2 regions of the Klebsiella oxytoca genome follow, and region 2 is predicted to be linked to the other one. Evidence: predicted binding sites of a transcription regulator. Region 2 holds the regulator's gene; the other holds the start of a gene.

Region 1 (4,214 bases), 2.1 Mb from region 2:
TAAAGTTGTGTTTTTCTCGTGACTTAGCGGGGCCTGATGGTTGAAAATTAGCATCCTACCCATACCATGTGGGTAATCGCATAGTGCGTTTTGTTAAATCGAGGTAAAAAGAAAATTATGATGCGAATCGCGCTTTTCCTGCTGACTAACCTGGCAGTGATGGTCGTATTCGGGCTGGTGCTAAGCCTGACGGGAATTCAGTCAAGCAGCATGACCGGGCTGCTGATTATGGCGCTGTTGTTTGGTTTTGGTGGTTCAATCGTTTCGCTGCTGATGTCGAAGTGGATGGCGCTGAAATCGGTCGGTGGGGAAGTTATTGAACAACCGCGTAACGAAACAGAGCGCTGGTTAATGAACACCGTCGCGCAGCAGGCGCGGCAGGCGGGAATTGGTATGCCGCAGGTTGCCATCTACCATGCGCCGGATATTAACGCCTTCGCTACCGGTGCGCGCCGCGATGCGTCGCTGGTCGCCGTCAGCACCGGACTGTTGCAGAATATGAGCCGTGATGAAGCGGAAGCGGTCATTGCTCATGAGATTAGCCACATCGCCAACGGTGATATGGTGACTATGACGCTGATTCAGGGGGTAGTGAACACCTTCGTTATCTTTATCTCACGCGTTATCGCGCAGATTGCGGCGGGCTTCCTCGGTGGAAACCGCGATGAAGGTGAAAACAGCAACGGCAACCCGCTGATCTACTTTGCGGTCGCTACGGTACTGGAGCTGGTATTTGGTATTCTGGCCAGCATTATCACCATGTGGTTCTCTCGCTATCGTGAGTTCCATGCCGACGCCGGTTCAGCAAAACTGGTGGGGCGTGAGAAAATGATCGCCGCGCTGCAGCGCCTGAAAACCAGCTACGAACCGCAGGAAGCCAGCAGCATGATGGCATTCTGCATTAACGGTAAAGCCAAATCCATGAGCGAGCTGTTTATGACTCACCCGCCTCTGGATAAGCGAATTGAAGCTCTGCGCAGCGGCGAATACCTGAAGTAATTGTTCGCCCTGGCGATAAAAACAAAAATCCGCAACCTTCGGGCTGCGGATTTTTTTTCGGCAGATTTTTGGTTACGCCCTGGCGCGCGGCTGGGTGACGCGAAGCCCGCTGACGACCGCCGCGACAACGGCAAGGATCCCGGCTAGCAGAAGTGCGGTATGCGTTCCGCCATCCCCCGACAGGTTAAACAATAGCGCCACCAGCGCGGCGCCGGTGCTTTGTCCAAGCAAACGCGCGGTCCCCAGCATACCGCTTGCTCCGCCGCTGCGATGAGCGGGCGCTGAGGAGACAATAGTGTGATTGTTAGGGGACTGGAACAGGCCAAAACCCGCGCCGCAAAGCGCCATTCGCCAGATAATATCCAGGTCCGATGGGGAGGAGGGCAGCAGGGCGAGGCCGAACAGACCGCAGGCCATTATTACAAGGCCAATTGCGCCCAGAAGACCCGCATGGAATTTTTCAATTAAATAGCCGGCTAGCGGCGCCATCACCATGGTGGCCAGCGGCCACGGCGTCAAAAGCAGACCGGTTTGCACCTCGCTACGTCCTATCACCGACTGCAGGAAGAACGGCAGCGAAACCATGGCCAGCATCTGGGCGCAGAAAGAGCAGATTGAGGTACAAATAGACAGTGAAAAAAGCGGAATGCGCAGCAGATCAACCGGAAGCAGAGGGACGGGCATCTTGAGCTGACGACGGACGAAGAAGAATCCAACGATCAGCATTGCGATGATTTCGGCCAGAACCAGTTCACCAGACTGGCCCTGAGCGAACCCGCCAAGCGCGGTAATCAGTAAGCCAAAAGTGAGTGCGTTCATGATAGCGCTGGGCAGATCGAAGCGGGTGACCTTGCTGCGGCTTGCGTTGGCTGGCAGAAAACGCATCGCGAGAATTAGCGAAATAATACCCAGCGGTACGTTGATCAGAAACAGCCACTGCCATGAAGCTATCGACAGAATCGCGGCGGCGATTGTTGGCCCCGCAGCCGAGGAGACGGCGACGACAAAAGAGTTGATACCCATGCCGCGACCAAGAAACCGTCGGGGAAAGATCAGGCGTATCAAGGCGGTATTGACGCTCATCAGCGCAGCCCCGCCAAGCCCTTGGGCAACGCGCGCAAGCGTCAGCAACTCCAGACTGCGGGAGAGCGCGCAGGCCAGAGAGGTGAAGATGAATACCACCAGCCCGATTTTATAAATGCGTCGGTAGCCCACCATATCGCCGAGGAAAGAGAGCGGTAGTAGCGCGATAACGATGGCGATTTGATAGGCATTGACGATCCAGATCGACGACGCGGGCGAAGCGTTTAAATCCGCTGCGATGGTGGGAAGAGCGACGTTAGCGATGGCGCCATCCAGTACGGCCATTGTTAAACCTAATATTATGGTCAGAATCGCGCCGTAACGTTCCGGTAATGGTAGCCCATCGGGGAGGTTTTTATCCATGTGAAGTTTCTATCTTATCGGGGACTATTAACTGGGTAATGATTTTAGCATTGATTATTCAGCGGTATGTCGCAGATTTGTAACTAAGAGGCAGAAGAACGATTGCGGCTGACGGGATGCGAATTTATAATAAAAACCGGTTCTAATTTTTATAAAACAGTTACGATGAGGTGATAAATGGCAGTTGCAGATTTGGATAAACAGCCAGATTCTGTCTCTTCGGTATTGAAGGTTTTTGGCATTTTGCAGGCGCTTGGCGAAGAGCGTGAAATTGGCATTACCGAACTGTCCCAGCGCGTCATGATGTCAAAAAGCACCGTTTATCGCTTTTTGCAGACAATGAAATCTCTGGGGTACGTAGCTCAGGAGGGCGAATCCGAAAAGTATTCACTGACCCTGAAACTCTTCGAACTTGGCGCTCGGGCCCTGCAGAATGTCGATCTGGTGCGCAGTGCGGACATTCAGATGCGTGAGCTTTCACGTCTGACGAAAGAGACCGTCCATCTGGGTGCGCTGGATGAAGACAGCATTGTTTATATCCACAAAATCGACTCAATGTACAATTTGCGCATGTATTCGCGCATTGGTCGCCGTAATCCGCTGTACAGCACCGCTATTGGTAAAGTGCTGCTGGCCTGGCGCGATCGCGCGGAAGTTGAGCAGATTCTGGAAGGCGTGGAGTACAAACGCAGCACTGACCGCACCATTACCAGTACTAAAGAGCTGCTGGCGGTTCTGGATAAAGTCCGCGAGCAGGGATATGGCGAAGACAATGAAGAGCAGGAAGAGGGTCTGCGCTGTATCGGGGTACCGGTCTTCGACCGCTTCGGGGTGGTTATCGCTGGACTGAGTATCTCTTTCCCGACGCTGCGCTTCTCGGAAGAGCGACTGAACGAATATGTCGCAATGCTGCATACTGCCGCGCGTAAAATTTCAGAGCAGATGGGCTATAACGATTATCCGTTCTGATCTCAGGCATAATCAGGGCTACAAATTTTGTAGCCTTGATCATAACTAGCCGTTATCAACAACCGTGACGCTTTTGCGAAGAATAGGGCAATCGCTAATGCCGATAATACCGCTACTGGAATGAACATATTGTGCGGTACTGATACCGCGCGCCGTGAGATATTTACACTGTAATCCCAACCCGCCAGCGTTCTCACTACTGCCTATTAATACGCCGTAACCGCTTAATAATACGCCAATCCACAAGATAGCCAGCACCACAATGGTACGAATGATCAATCGCATTGTTGCCTCAATATTTGTATTATCCCTGCGCCTATTCTGGCATGAACACGAGTTGAAACAAGTCTATGATTCCTAAACATGCCTTTCGTATTACAGTTAGCCGCGGTTTAAGAAGGTCATGTTATCCTGGCGACATCTGATTCTGATGCGGAGAGTGGAGTGAAAAAATTACGGTGGGTTTTGCTGATAGTCATCATTGCAGGCTGTTTACTGCTATGGACTCAGATGCTTAACGTAATGTGCGATCAGGATGTACAGTTCTTCAACGGCGTCTGCACTATCAATAAGTTTATTCCCTGGTAAGACATTTTTTATATGACTGATTTTCTTCTGCTGCGCCAGTGGTAGAATGAGCGCCTTCTCTTTGAGGTGGTGAAATGAGTGAGTTACTAAATCCCGGGATTGTAAGTCTGGCATCTATAGCACTTTCAGTGGTGCTGTTGCTTGTTGGCCTGTTGTTATGGTTTTTTGTTAATCGTGCCAGTTCGCGCGCTAATGAGCAGATAGCGCTGCTG
Region 2 (4,214 bases):
GCCAACCATCGGCGGAAAGATAATATTGCCTGCACCGACGAACAGCGCGAAGGTCATAAAGCCCAACGCAATGATGTCGCGAGATTTTAACTGATGGGTCATAAATTCATTACAGCCTGTGGATGTGGTGTTGTAAAAACGGATTAATACCGCGCCTTTCCCCTGGGGATGATACAGCGGCCATTATCATTAAACTCAGCGGGATATGCTCCCAAAGCGGCGTGGAAAAGAATTGTTTTTTGAATTACCACGCAAAAACAGTCTGTCTGCGACCGTAGGCGGGCAATTTAAACGCTTATAACGTTTTAAAGCAAGGAGGGATCGCAAAAGCAGATGATTATGCTAACTCTATTTTTATAAGTAGAATTATTTACCTGATTGATGGAAAACCTCTGGCTTATCATGCGAACAAAAAAGCAGCTAACGTTCGTTAATTACGCAGCTTCGATTTAACAGCAAACGAAAATGACCAGCCGAAGCTGGTCATTGGCAAGTAAAGCTGACACCCACGTATCAGGGGTCAATTTTTGGCAATCAAACGTTCCGGTAGCAGAAAGCTAAAACGGGTACCTTTACCCGGCGTACTCGCGATCTCAAGACGGCTGTCATGGTGGCTAACGGCATGTTTGACAATCGCCAGCCCCAGCCCGCTGCCGCCGGTTTGCCTGGATCGTGCTTTATCGACCCGATAGAAACGCTCCGTCAGGCGCGGAATGTGCTCCGGCGCGATCCCCGGTCCGTTATCCTCAACGCTAAACAGCGCGCCGTGCGGCGCCCGCTGCCAGCTCACGGTAATTTCCGTTCCCGGCGGCGTATGGTTGATCGCGTTATACACCAGGTTGGAAATGGCGCTGCGCAGCTGTTCTTCATTCCCCAGCACTTTTAACGACTCATCCACCGAAAAATGCAGGACGTGCTGCTGCTGGCTCAGCGTTTGCGCTTCGCGCTCGACGACCCGCAGCATCATCGGAACATCAATTTTGTCATTCATTGCCAGAGCCGGTGCGGCTTCAATCCGCGACAGCGTCAGCAGCTGTTTCACCAGGCCTTCCATCCGCTGGGTCTGCTCGCGCATGGTGTGCAACGCTTTTTCACGCGTCGCGCCTTCCAGAACCGCCTCCTGCATCATCTCCAGGTATCCCTGCAGCACCGTCAGCGGGGTTCGCAGTTCATGGCTGACGTTGGCAAAAAAGTTGCGCCGAGCGCCCTCAAGCTGATGCATCTGGGTAACATCGCGCGCCACCATCAGCAGCTGTTTGTCGCTGTAGGGCATCACGCGAATCTCCAGATGGCGACCGTTATTGAGCACCAGATTTAGCGGTTTAGAGAAATCTTTAGCTTTGAGGTAATTAGCAAATTCCGGATAGCGTAGAAGGTTAAGGATATTCTGCCCGTTATCGTCCGGCCAGCGCAGATTAAGGATCTGCTGGGCAAGGCCATTACACCAGAACATGACGCCTTCTTCGGTGGTCAACACCACCGCATCCGGCAGAGACTCCGCCCCGCTGCGAAAGCGTTTGATCAAACTGCCCAGCTCACGACGGCGCTTTTTATTACGCATCTGCATCTGGTGCAGACCGTACAAGAGGGGTTCCCAGCTGCCGCTGCCCGGCGGCGGCGTCATACTGCGGTCAACCCACAGCCACCACGACAGGCGCATCAAATTCCAGAAATGCCAGATAAGCAGACCGGTCACCGCCGCCAGCAGAAACCACGGCAGGTGACCTAAAAACGCCCCGAGGATCAGGGCCGGGATACAACACAAGAAAAGCTCAAGCGCCAGCCTTTTCCATGACAGCCGTTCCAGCACGGTTCACACTCCTGTCAACATTCAGAAACGGGCGGAGAAACGATATCCCGTACCGCGAACCGTTTGTACCATCCGGTCATGGCCGCTATGTTCCAGCGCTTTACGCAGACGACGAATATGCACGTCCACCGTTCTGTCTTCTACATATACGTTAGTTCCCCAGACGTGATTCAGCAGCTGCTCGCGGCTATAGACTCGTTCCGGGTGCGTCATGAAGAAGTGTAATAATTTAAATTCCGTCGGCCCCATATCCAGCGGATTTTCGCCGGTCATGACGCGATGCGAAGAAGGGTCGAGGCTCAGTCCCTGCATCTCAATCACCTCTTCTACCGCCATTGGCGAAATGCGCCGCATCACGGCTTTAATTCGCGCGACCAGCTCTTTTGGCGAAAATGGCTTAGTGATGTAATCATCCGCGCCGGTCTCCAGGCCGCGAACGCGATCTTCCTCTTCACCGCGGGCGGTCAGCATCACCACCGGAATCTCGCGGGTCATCGCTTCACGCTTGAGCTGTTTAATAAACTGCAGACCCGACCCACCCGGCAGCATCCAGTCAAGGAGGATCAAATCAGGCCAGGGTTCATTGAGCTGATTGACCGCGCTGTCAAAATCTTCCGCCTCGACGGGCTGAAAGCCGTTTTGCTCCAGAACAAAGCAAACTATTTCGCGGATTGGAGCTTCATCTTCAACGACCAGAATTCTTCTCGCCATTATTTACCCTGTATTTTTTAGCCATCAGTATAGAAGTGCGCGGCCATTATGCGTCAGATTTATGACAGATTTATGAAAAACATGACCGCCAGATGAACGCGGATTTCGAATTGTGACACGGACTTAACGCATCGGAGGGCGGTGTTATGCCCGCCATACTTCAAGTTGCTTGTGCGTTGGCTGCGAATTACGCGGCCCATCCATCGGCCTCGCCCCCAAGGGGCCTGTTCAAGGCGTGTCCTGTCCTGCAACTCAAATTATTTAGGGTATATAATGCCGTTTCTGCTTTTCTCTATGGGACGATTATGCGCATCCTTCACACGTCTGACTGGCATCTTGGCCAGAATTTTTACAGCAAAAGCCGTGCCGCCGAACACCAGGCGTTTCTCGACTGGCTGCTGGCCAGCGCGCAGGAGCATGACGTTGATGCCATTATTGTCGCCGGCGATATTTTTGATACCGGCTCACCGCCGAGCTACGCGCGCGAGCTGTATAACCGCTTTGTCGTACAGCTACAGCAGACCGGCTGTCAGCTGGTGGTGCTGGCGGGAAATCATGATTCGGTAGCTACCCTCAATGAGTCGCGAGACATTCTGGCGTTCCTGAAAACAACGGTGGTGGCTAATGCCGGTCACGCGCCCTTTATTCTTCCGCTACGCGATGGTTCGCCCGGGGCGATTTTCTGTCCGGTACCGTTTCTGCGCCCCCGTGAGCTGGTGAGCAGCCAGGCCGGGCACTCCAGCGGCGAAAAGCAGCAGCAGCTCCTCAGCGCCATCAGCGACTATTACCAGCAGCAGTACCAGCAGGCCTGCGAGCTGCGCGGCGACCGACCGCTGCCGATTATCGCCAGCGGCCATTTGACTACCGTCGGCGCCAGTAAAAGCGACGCGGTTCGCGAAATCTATATCGGTACTCTCGACGCCTTCCCGGCTAATCGCTTTCCTCCCGCCGACTATATCGCGCTCGGCCATATCCATCGGGCGCAGATTGTGGGCGGCTGCGAGCATATTCGCTACAGCGGCTCCCCCATTCCGCTCAGTTTTGATGAAACCGGGAAAAATAAAAGCGTAAACCTGGTGACCTTCAGCGCTGGCCGCCTGACGGACGTCACGCCGCTCATCGTCCCCATTACCCAGCCGCTGGCGGTACTAAAAGGCGATTTTGCCAGCATTAGCGAGCAGTTAAACCAATGGCGTGACAATCATCAGCAACCCGCCGTCTGGGTCGATATTGAAATCACCAGCGACGAATATTTGCATGATATCCCGCGCAAAATTCAGGCGCAGACCGAAACGCTGCCGGTAGAGGTGCTGCTGGTGCGCCGCAGTCGCGCCCAGCGCGAGCGCATACTGGCGGGTGAAAAGCGGGAGACCCTCAGCGAACTGCAGGTAGAGGACGTATTCGCCCGTCGCCTGGCGCTGGAAACCCTGGAAGCGGCGCAGCAGCAGCGCCTGGAACAGCTGTTTAATGAAACGCTGCATAGTCTGAACGGTGAGGAACACCTGTGAAAATCCTGAGCTTACGCCTGAAAAACCTCAATTCATTAAAAGGCGAGTGGAAAATCGATTTCACCGCCGAGCCGTTCGCCAGCAACGGGCTGTTCGCTATCACCGGGCCAACCGGCGCCGGAAAAACCACGCTGCTGGATGCCATCTGCCTCGCGCTGTATCACGAAACGCCGCGCCTGAGCAGC

The links. The regulator PhoB, encoded in region 2, activates phosphate uptake and scavenging genes when phosphate is short. The targets are predictions, from matches to a motif close to CTGTCATAAAACTGNCNNAT.
Region 1: a site for PhoB is predicted at 2,512-2,531, ahead of kdgR (DNA-binding transcriptional regulator KdgR). Genes of this name have one in related genera too.

Annotation. Positions count from the first base shown of each region.
Region 1 is NZ_CP046115.1:3,370,860-3,375,073, reverse strand. Features, by position in the region: gene htpX (protease HtpX) at 118-999, shown strand; gene GJ746_RS15700 (MFS transporter) at 1,072-2,445, opposite strand; gene kdgR (DNA-binding transcriptional regulator KdgR) at 2,623-3,414, shown strand; gene GJ746_RS15690 (YobH family protein) at 3,460-3,699, opposite strand; gene mgrB (PhoP/PhoQ regulator MgrB) at 3,859-4,002, shown strand; gene GJ746_RS15680 (YebO family protein) at 4,077-4,214, shown strand, end outside.
Region 2 is NZ_CP046115.1:1,253,168-1,257,381, reverse strand. Features, by position in the region: gene brnQ (branched-chain amino acid transporter carrier protein BrnQ) at 1-102, opposite strand, end outside; gene phoR (phosphate regulon sensor histidine kinase PhoR) at 521-1,810, opposite strand; gene phoB (phosphate response regulator transcription factor PhoB) at 1,832-2,521, opposite strand; gene sbcD (exonuclease subunit SbcD) at 2,827-4,029, shown strand; gene sbcC (exonuclease subunit SbcC) at 4,026-4,214, shown strand, end outside.